DNA from 4 places in the Bradyrhizobium sp. USDA 4538 genome. Region 1 is predicted to be linked to each of the others. Evidence: riboswitches for the same ligand, from Rfam matches in the RefSeq annotation. Region 1 holds a riboswitch; each other region holds the start of a gene.

Region 1 (4,177 bases):
GATGAAGCGAAGCGAGATGGCTGCCACGCTGAAGGTGCGCCCCCTCTCCCGCTTGCGGGAGAGGGTTGGGGTCGGGGTCGTGCCGCAATGAACGCTCTTTGAGTGGAGAGAGCCCCCACCCGCTGCGCTCTTCGCGCGCAGCGACCTCCCCCGCAAGCGGGAGAGGTGAACTGAGCTCGTGGTGAGGCCGTGGCCACATCACACGTCCGCCCACGGCACGATGACGACCTCGCGCTGAAATTCGGCACGATAGGCGCTGATGCGGAACACGCTGGCGAGGACGCTCTCCGACAATGCCTCGACGGGCGCGCCCTGCGCGGCCAGCCGCCCCTCCGCGAGCACCAGCACGTGATCGGCAAAGCGCGCGGCGAGTCCCAGGTCATGCGTCACCACGATGACCAGCACGCCGGTGTCGGCAACGTTGCGCAGCTTCTGCATCACGTCGATCTGGTGGCGCGGATCGAGCGAGGCCGTCGGCTCGTCGGCGAGGATCACGGGCGCCTCCACCGCGAGCACCCGGGCCAGTGCGACGCGGCTGCGCTCGCCGCCGGAGAGTTCGGTGACGCGGCGATCGCTGAACTCAGCGACGTCGACCGCCTGCATCGCGCGCAGCACCGCCTCCACATCCGTCTGCGACAGCCGCGCCGGATCGGTCGCACCGTGCGGATAGCGGCCGAGCGCGACGATATCGCGTGCCGGCAGCGGCCAGTGCACCATGTGGCCCTGCGGCAGATAGGCGAAACGTTTCGCGCGCTCGCGCAGCGGCAGCGACGCCAGCGCATCGCCGCCGATCCGGATCTCGCCGCCCGACGGGATCAGCCCGGCCAGCGCGCGCAGCAGCGTGGTCTTGCCGGCGCCGTTCGGCCCGACCAGCGCGACTAGATGGCCCGATGGCAACGACAGGGAGACATCGTGCAGCACCTTGCGGCTGCCGAGCGAGGCATTGAGCGCGGCAGCCGAGAGCAGCGTCATGCCACGCCTCCGCCGAGCGCGCGGCGTTCGCGCATGATCAGATAGAGGAAGAACGGCACGCCGATGATCGAGGTCAGCACGCCGACCTTGATGTCTGAGGTCGAGGGAATGATGCGCACCGCGATGTCGGCGGCGAGCAGCAGCGCCGAGCCGGTGAGCGCGCTCGGCACCAAGAGCCGCGCCGGATCGTGACCGATCACGGGACGCATCAGATGCGGCGCGACGAGGCCGATGAAACCGATCGTGCCGGTGACTGCGACCGCGCCGCCGACGCCGAGCGCCACGCCCGTGATCACGAAGAGCCGCAACCGCCCGACGTCGACGCCGAGGCTCTGCGCCGCCTCCTCGCCAAGCGTCAGCGCGCGGAAGGCGCTCGCCTGGCTGAGCAGGATGGCGGCGCCTGCGATAATGAAGGGCAGCGCCAGCGCGACGTGCTGGAAGCTGCGGTCTTCCAGCGAGCCGAGCAGCCAGAACGCGATCTCCAGCACCACGAACGGATTGCTCGAGAGATTCATCACCAGCGCGGTCGCGGCTCCCGCAAAGCTCGAGATCGCGAGCCCGGCGAGGATCAGGATCAACAGCCCGGCATTGCGGCCGGCGATCGCAAGCAGCGCGAACACCGAGCCGAACGCGGCGATGATCGCCACCACCGGCAGCGCGTAGGAGCGCACATCGGCGAGGCCCAGCGCGATCACCAGCACCGCGCCGAAGGCGGCCGATTGCGGCGCGCCGAACAGCGACGGCGAGGCCAGCGGGTTGCGCAGCAACCCTTGCAGCGCCGCGCCTGACAGCCCAAGAATACCGCCGATCGCGAATGCCAGGATGGTGCGCGGCAGGCGGATCTCGCGCACGATCACCTGCGCCACATCGCTGCCGCCGCCGAACAGCGCCTCGATCACCGCGAGCGGCGACAGCCGCACCGGCCCGATGCCGAGCGAGATCACCAGCAGCAGCAGCACAAGCGCGAGCAGCGCCGCGGTGGCGCCCCACCGGCGCCGCGCCGCGACCTCGGCCGCCAAGGCAAAATCCTGCACGCTCATCGGATCCATGCTCTTACAGCGATCGTCGTGGCAGACAAGCGACACTCGACAAAAACCGTGGCCGCACGGCCATTGCCCGACTTCCGCCGGATTGACTTTGCTACCCGGCCGAACCCTAGATGAACATGACGGTTCTTTCATGAGATGAAAAGGGAATGCGGTACGGGGAAACTTCCCCAACGCCGCGGCTGCCCCCGCAACTGTATGCGGTGAATCCTTCGTCACAGGCCACTGGGAATCTCGGTCCTGGGAAGGCGACGAAGGGTAACGACCCGCGAGCCAGGAGACCTGCCGTCAGCCGTGGTCACACGCGATGCTGCCGGTCGGGGAGTACAGGCATGAGCTTCACCTGATGCTGTGAGCACGATGGTGAGACTGGTTCGCGGTGACGTGCCACTGACGTTGCCGAGGCCTTTCTTATGTTCTCCTTCCCTTTCCATCGGCGGCGCCGCGCGCTTCTGCTCGCGTCGACGATGATCGCGCCGGCGACGATGCTCGCGCCGGCATTCCTTGTCTCCGCAGCGCGGGCGCAGCAGGCACCCGCTCCCGATCAGCTGCCGGCGATCGAAGTCACCAAGCCGGGCGACCAGAACGTCACGCGCGCCAGGCCGGCCGCTGACGAAGCGCCGGCGCCGCGACGCCCGGCGCCGGGCACCTCGCAAGGCAACAATACAGGCAGCGGAGCCGGATCGGGCACGACAGGGACCGGTGTGGCCACCGGAACGGGCGGCACCGGCGGCCGCCAGTTCGCCGGCATTGTCGGCACCTCCTCGGCCGTGATCACCGCCGACGACATCGCGCATTCGCCGGTGCAGTCGTTGCCCGAGATCCTCGCGCAGGTGCCGGGCGTGCAGCTGCAAACGCCCTATGGCGGACCGAACGGCGCCAAGACGTCGGTCGACCTGCGCGGCTTCGGCGCGTTCGCGACCGACAATACCCTCTTCCTGCTCAACGGCCGCCGCCTCAACGACGTCGACAAGGCCGGCTTCGACCTCACCACGATTCCGCTCGATTCGATCGAGCGCATCGAGATCACGCGCGGCAACAGCGGCGCGGTGCTCTACGGCGACAACGCGGTGGGCGGCGTCGTCAACATCATCACCAAGACCGGCGTCGGCGGCCCGCCGACGACGATGCGGGCCGAGGCCGGAGTTGGCTCGTTCAACACCCGCATGGCCGCGGTCTCCGCGGCACTCAATTCCGGCCCGTGGTCCACCTCGTTCTACGGCAACGGCATCAAGTCGGACGGCTACCGCGTCAACAATGCGCTCGACCAGCGCAACGCCGTCGGCAACATCAACTACACGACGCCGGATCTCACCGCCTTCCTGACCGTCACCGGCAGCGACCAGAAGCTCGGCCTACCCGGCGGACGGCTGGTCGATCCGTCGATCGGCGTGAACGAGCTGCTCACCGATCGCCGCGGCGCCGCGACGCCCTTCGACTATGCCAACCAGCAGACCGCCAGCGTCACCGCCGGCTTCACCAAGACGCTGATGAACGGCGTCGACCTCATCGTCGACGGCGGCTGGCGGCAGCGCGAGACGCAGAGCGGCTTCTTCGGCACGGTGCCGACCATCAGCTTCGCCTCGACCTACAATGACGCCGCGCTGCAGACCTGGTCGCTGACGCCGCGGCTCAGCGTCAAGAACGTGATGCTGGGCGTGCCGTCGACGATCCTGACCGGCATCGACTATTACGATTCGACCTTCCGCGAGGCGCGCGGCGCCTATCAGGGCGTCGACCCGTTCCACATCTACAGTATCGAGCAGCAGTCCGTGGCCGGCTATTGGCAACATACGCTGGGCCTGTTGCCGACGACCGACTTCTCCTACGGCGCGCGGGTTCAGAACACCAGCATCTCGGCGCGCGATCGCTACGACCCGAATGCGCCATTCGCATTCGACACCCAGGCGGCACCGCTCGACAGCAACGAGACGCAATACGCGCTGCATGTCGGCATCGAGCATCGCCTGACCGACACTTTCTCGGTGTTCGGCCGCGCGGCACGCGCATTCCGCACGCCTGATGTCGACGAACGCGTCGCGTCGGGTCCGTCATTCGACCCACTGACCTTCGCCCCGATCCCGCAGAATTTCCAGCTCAAGACCCAGACCTCGCAGGATGTCGAGGGCGGCTTTCGCGTCAGGACCAACCGCTTCCAG
Region 2 (4,177 bases), 4.0 Mb from region 1:
GCGCTGCGCTCCCTCTCCCCGTTCTTACGGGGAGAGGGCTGGGGTGAGGGGCCGCATCCGCATATTCGGCGACAGCTGCGGTTGCGGAGACTCCCCCTCACCCGGAACGCATCTAGCGATGCGTTCCGACCTCTCCCCGCACGCGGGGCGAGGTGAGAAGGAATCATCTCGCTTTAACGCGCCAGCGCGAGCAGGCCTTCGACATCGAGATGGGTCTCGATGTGCTCGGCAAGCGCGTCGAGTGCGCTCTCGACCCTGGCGCCGTAGGGCTGATCAGCCGCCGCGATGTCGAGTTGTGCAAGGAACGCCTTGCGGAAATCGTCCGAGGCGAACAGGCCGTGCAGATAGCTGCCGTGAACGCGCCCATCTGCGGAGACAGCGCCCTCAGCCGTACCGTCGAGTGATGCAAAGGGCCGCGCGCGATCCGGGCCGTCGGTGCGCCCGATATGGATTTCATAGGCGTTGATCGGCTGGCTGGTCGCGGCATGCACCGCGCTGGCGCGCGTCAGCGTCTTCTGTTCGGTCATGGTGGTTGCGACATCGAGCAGCCCGAGGCCGCGTGTTTCGCCGGCGGGCCCCTCGATCCCTTCAGGGTCGGCGACGGTCTGACCAAGCATCTGATATCCGCCGCACAGGCCGAGGACATGGCCGCCGCGGCGATGATGTGCCAAGAGATCGATGTCCCAGCCCTGCGCGCGCAGGAAGGCGAGATCGCCGCGGGTCGATTTCGAGCCGGGCAGGATGACGAGCTTCGCATCACCTGGGATGGCTTCGCCCGGACGTACCATCACGAGATCGACGCCGGGCTCCAGCTTCAGCGGATCGAGGTCGTCGAAATTGGCGATCCGCGACAGCGCAAGGAACGCGATCTTGCACTGGCCCGGCTTGCGCGCCTCGCCGAGCCCGAGCGCATCTTCGGCCGGAAGTTCGCCGGCGCGGACGAACCAGGGCAGCACGCCAAATCCGCGCCAGGCGGTGCGCTCTTCGATCAAGCGATAGCCGTCATCGAACAATGTCGGATCGCCGCGGAATTTGTTGATGATAAAGCCCTGGATCATCGCGGCATCATCAGGGTCGATCACCGTCTTGATGCCGACGAGCTGCGCGATCACGCCGCCGCGGTCGATGTCGCCGACCAGCACCACGGGCACGTCTGCTTTGCGCGCAAAACCCATATTGGCGATATCGGCTTTGCGTAAGTTGACCTCGGCGGGGCTGCCGGCGCCCTCGACCAGCACCAGATCGGCGCGCTGCTTCAGGCGCGCAAAACTCTCCAGCACCGCGCCCATCAGCGATGGTTTCATGCCGGCATATTCGCGCGCGCGTGCGGTGGCGATCCGTTTGCCGTGCACGATGATCTGGGCGCCGACATCGGTCTCGGGCTTGAGCAGCACCGGGTTCATGTCGGTGTGCGGCTCGACGCCGGCGGCGAGCGCCTGCAATGCCTGCGCGCGTCCGATCTCGCCGCCATCGACGGTCACGGCGGCGTTGTTCGACATGTTCTGCGGCTTGAACGGCAGCACGCGCAGGCCGCGCCGTCGGGCGGCGCGGGCGAGGCCGGCGACGATGAGCGATTTGCCCACGTCCGAGCCGGCTCCCTGGATCATCAATGCGCGCGCCATCGTGATGCCCGTCAGAACTCGACGCCCGGCTGGGCCTTGATGCCGGAGCGGAACGGATGCTTTACCAGCGTCATCTCGGTGACCAGATCGGCAATCTCGATCAGCTCCTCCTTGGCGTTGCGCCCGGTGAGCACGACATGGGTCATCGGCGGCTTCGACGTGGTCAGGAAGTCGACGACATCGGCGATCGCAAGGTAATCGTAGCGTAGCGCGATGTTGATCTCGTCGAGCACGACCATGCGCAGGCTCGGGTCCGCGATCAGCTGCCTGGCCTTTTCCCAGCCGGCTTGCGCTGCCGCGATGTCGCGGGCGCGATCCTGCGTCTCCCAGGTAAAGCCTTCGCCCATGGCGTGAAATTGACAGAGATCGCCGAAATGCCCGGTGAGCAGGCGGCGCTCGCCGGTATCCCAGGCGCCCTTGATGAACTGCACCACGGCGCAGGGAAAGCCGTGAGCCACACAGCGCACGATCATGCCGAACGCGGAGGACGATTTTCCTTTGCCGGCGCCGGTATGAACGATGATCAGGCCCTTTTCACCGCTCTTGGTCGCCATGATGCGGTCGCGGGCGGCCTTCTTTTTCGCCATCTTGTCCGCGTGGCGCGCATCCGGCGAAAGATCGGTGCCGACGGCGCCGTCTTCAGCGTCCTTTCCATCAGAAGTCATCACATTCCTTCGGCTTGACAAGTGCGAGGCTTGGACGAATGGTGGTCCTGCGTTGGTTCCTGTCCTACGACAGGCGAAGAGGGAATGCGATAGGGCTCCGCTAAATCGGGCCCGAAGCGCAGCCGCCCCCGCGACCGTGACCGGAGAGATGCCCAAGCCACTGATTCCATACGGAGTCGGGAAGGTGGGCATCGAAGGGTAAAACCTGCTCCGCAAGCCGGGAGACCTGCCAACGCAGCATGTTGTGAAACCGGCGGACGGGGTGTTCCGCGACGGGGAACGAACCTGTCCAAAATCGGTTCGTGTGCCTCATCGCTTCCCGCTGTCAATCCAGGAAGGGCGATGAGCGTCACACTTCATGTCTGCATCACCTGCCGCGCCGGCCAGACGTCGGCGGAAGGTGAACTCGCGCCCGGTGCACGCCTGCATGCCGCGCTTGTCGAGGCCGGCGTGCCCGATGACGTCAATCTGGTTCCCGTCGCATGCCTGTCGGCCTGCAGCCAGGGCTGCTCGGTCGCGCTCAGCGCGCCGGGGCGCTGGTCCTATGTCTACGGCCGACTGTCCGCTGATAATGCCGCGGATGTGATCGCCGGTGCCTCCGCCTATGCGGCGGCGCCCGACGGCATCGTGCCGTGGCGCAGCCGTCCGGAAATCTTCCGCAAGCAATCGCTCGCCCGCATTCCACCTCTTCCCGTCGTGCCGGAGGCCGCAGAATGACCACGCTCGCCAAAATTCCGGTCACCGTCGTGACCGGCTTTCTCGGCTCCGGCAAGACGACGCTGATCCAGCATCTGATCCGCAATGCCAACGGCAAGAAGCTCGCGGTGCTGGTCAACGAATTCGGCAGCGAAGGCGTCGACGGCGACATCCTGAAGTCGTGCGCCGACGCCAATTGTCCGGCCGAGAACATCGTCGAGCTCGCCAATGGCTGCATCTGCTGCACCGTCGCCGACGATTTCATCCCGGCGATGGAGCAGTTGCTGGCGCGGAACGTGAAGCCCGATCACATCGTGATCGAGACCTCGGGGCTCGCCCTGCCGAAGCCGCTGCTGAAAGCGTTCGACTGGCCGGAGATCCGTTCGCGGATCACGGTCGACGGCGTGATCGCGCTCGCCGACGCCGAGGCCGTCGCCGCCGGCCGTTTTGCGCCTGATCCGGCCGCGGTGGATGCGCAGCGTGCAGCGGACGACAATCTCGACCACGAGACGCCGCTGTCGGAAGTGTTCGAGGACCAGATCGCCTGTGCCGATATCGTGCTGCTGACCAAGGCGGATCTCGCCGGGGCGGAGGGGATCAAGGCAGCGAAAGCGGTGATCGCGGCCGAGATGCCGCGCGAGGTGCCGATGTTGCCCGTCGTCGACGGCACGATCGACGCGCGCGTGATCCTCGGGCTCGGGGCGGCGGCGGAAAGCGATCTCGCGGCGCGGCCGTCGCATCACGATGGCGAGGAGGAACACGAGCACGACGATTTCAATTCCGTCGTGATCGATCTTCCGGAAGTTTCGGATGTCGACGCGCTGGTCGCCTCGATCAAGGGGCTGGCGCGCGAGCAGAACGTGCTGCGCGCCAAGGGCTACATCGCGGTCGAAGGCAAGCCGATGCGGCTGTTGGTGCAATCGGTCGGCGAGCGGGTGCGGCATCAGTTCGACATGCCCTGGGGTGCCCGGGCGCGGCAGTCGAAGCTCGTCGTGATCGGCGAACATGCCGACATCGATGAAGCCGCGATCAGGGCACGGCTTGGTGTCTGATGCACGTCGTCTTCCGCGAGAGCCGCGGCCTTGAGGAGACCGCGACGCCAAGGGACCTCGGCCAGGATCCGGCCGATCTCGTGGTGTTGTCGTTTTCCGACAGCGATCTTGCTGCCTTCGCGGCCGGCTGGCGGCGCGGCCG
Region 3 (4,177 bases), 370 kb from region 1:
CATCCTGGAGCGCCTCGCCAACGGACTGAACGAGGGCGGCATCGGCATCGGCATTCTCAACGCCTATGCGCCGGGCGCCGGCGTGCAGGAATTGACCGCGGTGTGCCAGCTCGCGGCGGATCATGCGGTGCCGACCTTTACCCACGTCGCCTACATGTCGCGGATCGATCCCGAGAGCGCGGCCGAGGCCTATATCCGCCTGATCGGCTACGCGGGCGCCACCGGCGCGCATATGCACATCTGCCACTTCAACTCGTCGAGCAAGACCGATATCGAACGCTGTGTTGGGCTGATCGCGAAAGCGCAGGCGCAGGGCCTGCCGATCACGGTGGAGGCCTATCCCTACGGCACCGGCTCGACCGTGCTGGCGGCGACCTTCTTCAGCGATCCGAAATTCGAGGAGCGCAACGGCCTCGGTTATGATTCGGTGCAGCGCGTGACCGACGGTCACCGTTTCGGCAGTCGCGAGGAGCTGCTGGCGGCACAGGCCGAAGAGCCCTCGACCTTGGTACTGTGGCATGTGCTCGACATCGAGAACAACGCGCATCATCGCGATCTGCTCGACATGGCGGTGCTGTATCCGGGCGGCGCAATCGCCTCCGACGCGATGCCGTGGACGCTGTCGGACGGCCGTCCCTACAGCGGCGACGCCTGGCCGCTGCCGGACGATGCCACCTCGCATCCGCGCTCGGCGGGCTGCTTCACCCGCTTCATCCGCGAATGGGTGCGCGAGCGCAAGAAGGTGTCGCTGCTCGAGGGCATCCGCAAATGCGCGCTGATCCCGGCCGAGATCCTGTCGGCGAGCACGCCGGCGATGCGGGCCAAGGGCCGGCTGCAGGTCGGCGCCGACGCCGATGTCGTGGTGTTCGACTACGAGACGTTGAGCGATCGCGCGACCTTCTCCGCGATGAATCGTCCGGCGGAGGGCGTGCGGCATCTCGTGGTCAGCGGCCAGCCGCTGATCAGCGATGGTGTGCTCGATGTCGCGGCGCGTCCCGGCCGGCCGGTGCGCCGGCCCGTCACCGGAGGCTAATGTGCCGGTCCCGATCCTGCTGGTCGCGGGCTTTCTCGGGGCGGGCAAGACCACCGTCGTCAACCATCTGCTGGCGCATGCGCAAGGGCGGCGCATCGCCGCCGTGGTCAACGATTTCGGTGCGATCAATATCGACGCCGAGCTGATCGCCGGCGCCGGCGACGGCGTGGTCAGCCTGAGCAATGGCTGCATCTGCTGCACACTGGAGGGCGACCTGCTGCGCACGCTCGCAACCTTGCTGCGGCGTGATCCGCGTCCCGAATTCATCGTGATCGAGACCAGCGGGATCGCCGATCCCGCCGACATCGTGCGCAACCTGATGGATCCCGTGATCTGGAAGGAGGCGCCGCTGGAGACGGTGCTGTGCGTGGTCGACGCGACGCAACCTGCGGCGATGCTGAACGATGCGCTGCTGCGCTCGCAGCTCCGGGCGGCGGATGTGGTGGCGCTGAGCAAGGTCGATCTGACTGACGCCGCTGCGTGCGCCGCGATCCGCGACGCCGTGCGCGCGGCGCGTCCGGCGGCCGTGGTGGTTGATGCCTTGCATGGCGAGGTGCCGGCCGCGCTGCTGTTCCCGACGGACCTCGATCATGTGCCGGCTCCGCGCGAGACCGCGCCGCGACGGCCGGCGTCCGATCGCTTCGAGACGCTGAGCTGGACCTCGGAGCGGCCCGTCGTGCTGCCGCGCTTGCAGCAGGCGATCGGCAGACTGGCGCCGAAGCTGGCGCGGGCGAAGGGATTGTTCGAGACGGTGGAGCAGCCCGGGCGGCTGACCGTGCTTCAACTCGCCGGCGGCCGCGCGACCCTGGCTGCGGGCGGCGTGCCGTCGCCCGGCGTGCCGCGCACGCGCATCGTGTTCATCGCCGAGATGGGTGCGCTGTCGCGCGCGGAGATTGATGAGGTGATGCAGGGATGTGTCGAGGCTCAGTGACGCGAACCTACGTTTCCCGTCATCTTGAGGAGCCGCGAAGCAGCGTCTCGAAGGATGAATCGGCCACCAGCCGGGCCGTGCATCCTTCGAGACGCGCGTGCCGCGCTCCTCAGGATGACGGGTTGCCTTTCGGCGTCAGCCCTCGACGTCGCTGTGTCATCGCCGCAGCAGCATCTCGCAAAGCATGTGTGCGACAATCGCATCGAATTGACAGCCCTGCAGCCAGCACCTATCGTTTTTGCCGACGGTTCCCTTCGGGGATCAAAAGGGAATGCGGTGCGAGGGTAACCCCAATGCCGCAGCTGTCCCCGCAACTGTAAACGGCGAGCCTTTCGTCAAATTGCCACTGGGCCATCGGCCCGGGAAGGCGTCGACAGGCGATGACCCGTGAGCCAGGAGACCTGCCGTCAGTCGTGGTCACACGCGAGCACATCGGGCGGGGGCGTCCTGGTGGGATCGGAGCACTGCCTTTTGGGCAATGCGCCAGTCCGCGTTCGCGGTGACGTGCCACGTTACCGCGAGTCCTTTTCATGTCTCCGTCCTCTCCCGTTGCGCGCAAATGGCGCCTCGGTCTTCTCTGCTCCCTGTCATCGCTGCTGTTGCCGGCCGAAGGCTCGGCACAAACGCCTCCACCAACCAGGCTCGATCCGATTGAGGTCGCGCCTTCCGCTGTGGCAAGGCCGAAGCCCGCGGCGCGAAGCCGTGCCGTGGCCGCCGCGGCGCGGCCGAGGCCCGCGACGATCGCAACAACCGGCAACGCGCCGCGCGTCGCAGCGTCGGGCGTACCGGGATCGGCATCGCCGACGCTCAATGCCACCACGCAGGGCGGCACCGGCAGTCGTCTCAATCTGACGCCGCTGCAGACGCCGGCCAGCGTCGAGATCATCACGGCGCAGACCATCGCTGAACGCGGCCAGCATAATGTGCTCGATGCCGTCACCCAGGACGCGGCTGGCTTCATCGCAACGCCGGCACCCGGCAATGGCGGCCTGTCGTTCAGCACCCGCGGCTTTGCCGGCAGCAACTCGGTGATGACGCTGTATGACGGCACGCGCTTCTATATCGGCTCCGGCACGCTGACGTTCCCCTACGACACCTGGTCGACGCAGCGCATCGAAGTGCTGCGCGGCCCGGCCTCGGTGCTGTACGGCGAAGGCGCGATCGGCGGCGTCATCAACGTGATCCCGAAGAAACCGCTCAATACGCCCTACAACGAGGCCGAAGTTTCGCTCGACAGCAACATGACCCGGCGGCTCTCGGTGGACAGCACCGGTCCGATCAATCCCAATGTGTCGTACCGCATCAACGCCACCGGCAACATGTCGGACGGCTGGGTCGATCGCGACAAGACCTCGAACGCGGTGGTCTCCGCTGCCGTGCGGGTGCAGGCGTCGGACAATCTGGCCTTCACGCTGTCGGAGGACTACGGCGACCGCAGCCCGTCGCGCTATTTCGGCACGCCGCTGATCAACGGTTCGATCCAGGATGCGCTGCGCTTCAAGAACTACAACGCATTGGACAGCGCGATCCGCTATCAGGACAGCTGGACCCAGTTCAAGACCGAGTGGGACGTCGCCGACGGCATCAAGGTCAACAACACGCTGTATTACCTGACCAGCGAGCGGCACTGGCGCGACATCGAAAACTATACCTGGAATCCGAAGACCCGGCTGATCGATCGCGCGAGCTACATCGAGATCTTCCACGACCAGAAGCAGCTCGGCAACCGGATGGATGCGACCTTCAGCGGTCACGTGTTCGGCCTTGCGAACCAGGTCGTCGCTGGCTTCGACGTCAACCGGATCGACTTCACCCACACCAACAACTCGCCCTATGGCGGCGCGTCGTCGGTCAATCCTTACGTGTTCGATCCGGGATCGTTCTTCGCGACGACGACGGCGACCACGCCGGGCTTCAATGCGATCGTCAATCAATACGCGCTGTTCGCCGAGGATCGTCTCTTGCTGACCGATCAGTTGTCGCTGGTGACCGGTGTCAGGTATGACCGTCCCGAGGTGGATCGCACCGACTACAAGACGCCGGCGAACAGTTTCGAGACGGCGCTATCGGGCACCAGCTGGCGCGCGGGGCTCGTTTACGAGCCGATCAAGAACCTCGCGTTCTATGGCCAGTACGCGGTCGGCGTCGATCCGGTCAGTAATCTGATCTCACTGTCGACCACGCAGAAGACGTTCCAGCTTGCGACCGGCAAG
Region 4 (4,177 bases), 2.2 Mb from region 1:
TCTAACGATCTCGCAAGATCTCCGGAGCATCTCAAGATGGGGCACTGGTTTCGCGCTCGATGATCATCAGGTGACGAAGGCTCGTCAGCTTTCGGTCAGCTTGCGTTTCTAGGGTGCTGGCCCATTCGCGCTCACGAAGGTGCCAATCTCATCACGTGACAAAACGGTTCTTCTCATGTTGCCTGCCGTTGCCTCGATCTCTCTCAACCCGGCTGAATGGTTCTCCAGCGGCTGTTTATCGGTGCGGGACCAGTTTCATGATAGTCTTGCGCAGGCAGCTTCGAAGCAAGGTGCAGCTTCGTGGGCCTGCCGCCTGGCATCCGGCAGGTAAACCGGAAGGTAGGGATCATTTCGATTCGGCCTTGACGAACCTGTGGGGTGTTGGCGATCGCGTCATTCAGGTTTCGCTCATCTCCAAGGGCGCCGGCGCCGTCAGCTTATCTCTGAATAAGCTTCTATCGGTGGGCTGAGCGGGCTGATGGTTTCTTCGCACAACAGCAGGATCGCTCGCGCCGCGACGCGCAGAGGGGGTGATGCGCTTGTTCACTTGCCACTTCTGCTACCGCATCGGCGGATGTAAGGGCCTACACCCTATATAACCAAAGTGCAGGCGGGTACGAAGGCAACAGCCGTCGAGCTGCTTGCAAATGAGAGGAGACATTGCGTTGCGGATAGATTTCTCGCGCATCAATCGGTCTAAAGCTGCATTCCACGATATTTATGCTTCGGATGATCCGAGGGCATATTTCTCGGTCCTCGGAGACCTGGATTATATGATACCGGACGTGGCTGAGCCGGTTGTGCGCCAAATACTGGCAGCGAAAGCTTCGGCCACCGGCCTCAAGCCCGTCGTGCTCGATGTTGGTTGTTCGTACGGTATCAATGCAGCGGTGCATCGCTTTCCGCTGACCTTCGCGGGCTTGCGTCACCGCTACGCCCGGCGTGAGATGAGAGCGATCAGCTCTGAGACATTGGTGAGTCTCGATCGCAGTTTCTATGCAGCCTGGCCTGATGTCGGGTTGGCACGCTTTATCGGCCTCGATGTGTCGGCAGCGGCGGTCAGCTATGCGAAGAATGTTGGCCTTTTAGAGCAGGGCATTGTCGCTGACCTTGAAAAGGAGGCGCTATCGATGGACAGCGCGCGCATTCTCCGCTCCGTGGATGTTATCATGTCGACCGGATGCATCGGCTACGTTACCGAGAAGACGTTCGGCGAGATTCTCGATGCGGCAGAGAAGCAACCATGGATCATCTCCTTCGTGCTACGAATGTTCCCATTTGAATCGCTCGCCGCGACGTTCGCAAACCGTGGTCTTGTGACAGAACGTCTTGCCGGCGCAACGTTTATCCAGCGTCGCTTTCGCGATGCTGAAGAATTTGAGAGCTGTTTGGCCAGCTTGGCGGCCCTTGGCGTGGATGCCACCGGCCTCGAATCGGAAGGGCTGTTTCACGCCGATCTGATCTTGTCTCGCCCCGAGGCGGATGCGCGCGCCATGCCTTTGGAAGACATTGTCACTGTCGCCAGCGGCAGGGGACGGCCGATCGGACCCCGTTACGTTCATGTTGAAAGTAAGGAGGGCTTGCAGGTCGCGCTGGAGCCGTGACAGGCGTGGGACCACTGTGCAGCGCGATTCGGTTCGGGGCTGGATGCAAGGCCATTCCGGTCGACGGCGCGCCAGAGCCGATGTTGTTCGCCCGCGAGTGGATAACGAATTCGTCCAGATGCCATTGGTCGCGGCGAGCAGGAGCGCTGCGAATCAAATCAAGCGTCTGGCCGAATTGCTCCTCTACTGACGCGCCGTTTCTTAGATTCCATCAATGCGACGTGCGAGCCAGGAATTCCCTCGACCTTTGCGCAGGCTTGACGGAAACCGGTAATGCAGCCCAACGGCATATCCAATCACCTGCAGCAGAAGCCGACAGCGGCGACAAAGTCGTCCGGGCTTCGGTATGTTTTTGCGTTTCAATCTGGATCTCCCCAGTTGACGAATCCCGGCGAGTAGTGCCTATGTCTAGCCAGTCACGGTCTTCTGGCCCCAACATTTTGTAGGTCGGAAGCTAAGAGGGAACCCGGTGCGCCGAACGGCTACTCCGGGGCTGCCCCCGCAACTGTAAGCGGCGAGCGGTTGTCATCATGGTCACTGGCGCAGCACAGCGCCGGGAAGGCCGACAGCCGCGGCGACCCGCGAGCCAGGAGACCTGCCGCGACTGAACGAAAGTCCTCGGGCGGGGTGCCCCGTTGGGTCGCTTGCAGCCGGAGACGTTTGACCGGTTTCCTCGCAAGTCATCCGCGCAGTCCCCCCCGCCTAACATCGCGGGGTTGCCGATGTCGCCGTCTTACGATTTCGATCAGCATGGTCATCTCATTGAGGAGCCGGCGCGCGTGAGGTCGCAGCCATTGCAGGCAGAGCCCAGCGCGCCTGAGTTGTGTCTTGTGCCGCCGCCGTCGCCGGCCCCGCTGCCGTACCCCCTTGCGCCATCGCCAAAGCCGGCCGATCTCAAGCTCGATCGGACGCGCGACGACCTGTTGACGCCGTTCGGCAAGCTGACGCTGAGCGACCGTTATCTGCTCGCCGGCGAAATGATCCAGGACATGTTCGCGCGGGTGTCTTGCGCCTTCGCGGATGATGTTGCGCATGCCCAACGTCTCTACGATGCGATGTCTCGGCTGTGGTTCATGCCAGCCACACCGGTGCTCTCCAACGGCGGCACGACGCGCGGCCTGCCGATTTCCTGCTTCCTTAACTCGGTGTCGGACTCGCTCGAAGGCATCGTGGGCACCTGGAACGAGAACGTATGGCTTGCCTCTAACGGTGGCGGCATCGGCACCTACTGGGGCAATGTTCGCTCGATCGGCGAGCAGGTGAAGGGCGGCGTTACCTCAGGCATCATCCCGTTCATCCACGTCATGGACGGCCTGACGTTGGCGATCAGCCAGGGCTCGTTACGGCGCGGCTCGGCTGCGGTCTATCTCGATATCCACCATCCCGAGATCGAGGAGTTCCTCGAGATCCGCAAGGCGTCCGGCGACTTCAACCGCAAGAGTCTCAACCTGCATCACGGCATCAACGTCACCGATGAGTTCATGCGTGCCGTAGGCGCCGGCACTGCGTTCGCTCTGCGCAGTCCGAAGACCAAGGAGGTTATCCGCGAAATCGACGCCCGCCAGCTGTGGCAACGCATCCTGGAGAACCGGCTGCAGACGGGGGAGCCTTATCTCTTGTTCATCGATACAGTGAACCGCGCGCTCCCCAAGCACCAGCGCGAGCTCGGCCTCAAGGTCTCAACGTCCAACCTGTGCAGCGAAATTACCCTGCCGACCGGCATCGATCATCGCGACGAGGAGCGTACCGCCGTGTGCTGCCTGTCGTCGCTCAACCTCGAGACCTGGGACCAGTGGAACGAGGAGCCTGGCTTCATCGAGGACGTCATGCGCTTCCTCGACAACGTGCTGACCCACTTCATCACGGTGGCGCCGGGCGTCATGAAGCGTGCCCGCTACGCCGCCTTGCGTGAGCGTTCCGTCGGCCTTGGCGTCATGGGCTTCCACTCGTTCCTGCAGGCCAAGAGCATTCCGATGGAAAGCGTCGTGGCCAAGTCGTTCAATCTGAACATGTTCCGGAAAATCCGTCGCGATGCTGATGCGGCATCCGTGACGCTCGCGCGCGAGCGGGGGCCGTGCCCGGATGCCCTGGAACGAGGCGTGATGGCCCGCTTCAGCCATAAGATCGCGATCGCGCCGACCGCCTCGATAAGCATTATCTGCGGCGGCACCAGCGCTTGTGTAGAACCCATCCCGGCCAACATCTACACCCATAAGACCTTGTCCGGCGCCATCTCGGTGCGTAATCGGCATCTCGCCAAGCTGCTGGCCGCCAAGGGCGCCAATACTTCGGCGATCTGGCAGTCCATCATCGCCGCCGAGGGTTCGGTCGCCCATCTCGACATCCTCTCGGAAATCGAGAAAGCGGTCTTTCGCACCGCCTTCGAGATCGACCAGCGCTGGATCGTCGAACTTGCCGCCGACCGCGCCGCGTTCGTCTGCCAGAGCCAGTCGGTCAACCTCTATCTGCCGGCTGACGTCGATAAATGGGATCTTCACATGCTGCACTGGACGGCATGGAAGCGGGGGGTGAAGAGCCTCTACTACTGCCGTTCAAAATCTATTTCGCGCGCG

Evidence for each region. Region 1 has a riboswitch for cobalamin ahead of J2R78_RS19310 (TonB-dependent receptor). Riboswitches for the same ligand answer to the same signal wherever they lie in the genome.
Region 2: it holds a riboswitch for cobalamin, as region 1 does, so the genes downstream of both, J2R78_RS01085 (DUF1636 domain-containing protein) here and J2R78_RS19310 (TonB-dependent receptor) in region 1, are expected to answer to the same signal.
Region 3: it holds a riboswitch for cobalamin, as region 1 does, so the genes downstream of both, J2R78_RS21050 (TonB-dependent siderophore receptor) here and J2R78_RS19310 (TonB-dependent receptor) in region 1, are expected to answer to the same signal.
Region 4: it holds a riboswitch for cobalamin, as region 1 does, so the genes downstream of both, J2R78_RS09130 (ribonucleoside-diphosphate reductase subunit alpha) here and J2R78_RS19310 (TonB-dependent receptor) in region 1, are expected to answer to the same signal.

The regions. Positions count from the first base shown of each region.
Region 1 covers NZ_JALJZE010000001.1:4,302,828-4,307,004, reverse strand. Annotated here, with positions in the region: gene J2R78_RS19320 (ABC transporter ATP-binding protein) at 199-972, opposite strand; gene J2R78_RS19315 (iron ABC transporter permease) at 969-2,012, opposite strand; cobalamin riboswitch at 2,125-2,323, shown strand; gene J2R78_RS19310 (TonB-dependent receptor) at 2,432-4,177, shown strand, end outside.
Region 2 covers NZ_JALJZE010000001.1:256,186-260,362, reverse strand. Annotated here, with positions in the region: gene J2R78_RS01095 (cobyric acid synthase) at 174-1,622, opposite strand; gene cobO (cob(I)yrinic acid a,c-diamide adenosyltransferase) at 1,634-2,287, opposite strand; cobalamin riboswitch at 2,324-2,536, shown strand; gene J2R78_RS01085 (DUF1636 domain-containing protein) at 2,630-3,004, shown strand; gene cobW (cobalamin biosynthesis protein CobW) at 3,001-4,035, shown strand; gene cobN (cobaltochelatase subunit CobN) at 4,035-4,177, shown strand, end outside.
Region 3 covers NZ_JALJZE010000001.1:4,671,101-4,675,277, forward strand. Annotated here, with positions in the region: gene J2R78_RS21040 (amidohydrolase family protein) at 1-1,033, shown strand, start outside; gene J2R78_RS21045 (GTP-binding protein) at 1,035-1,964, shown strand; cobalamin riboswitch at 2,193-2,388, shown strand; gene J2R78_RS21050 (TonB-dependent siderophore receptor) at 2,495-4,177, shown strand, end outside.
Region 4 covers NZ_JALJZE010000001.1:2,089,081-2,093,257, reverse strand. Annotated here, with positions in the region: gene J2R78_RS09140 (nodulation protein NolB) at 258-470, shown strand; gene J2R78_RS09135 (hypothetical protein) at 672-1,604, shown strand; cobalamin riboswitch at 2,007-2,222, shown strand; gene J2R78_RS09130 (ribonucleoside-diphosphate reductase subunit alpha) at 2,384-4,177, shown strand, end outside.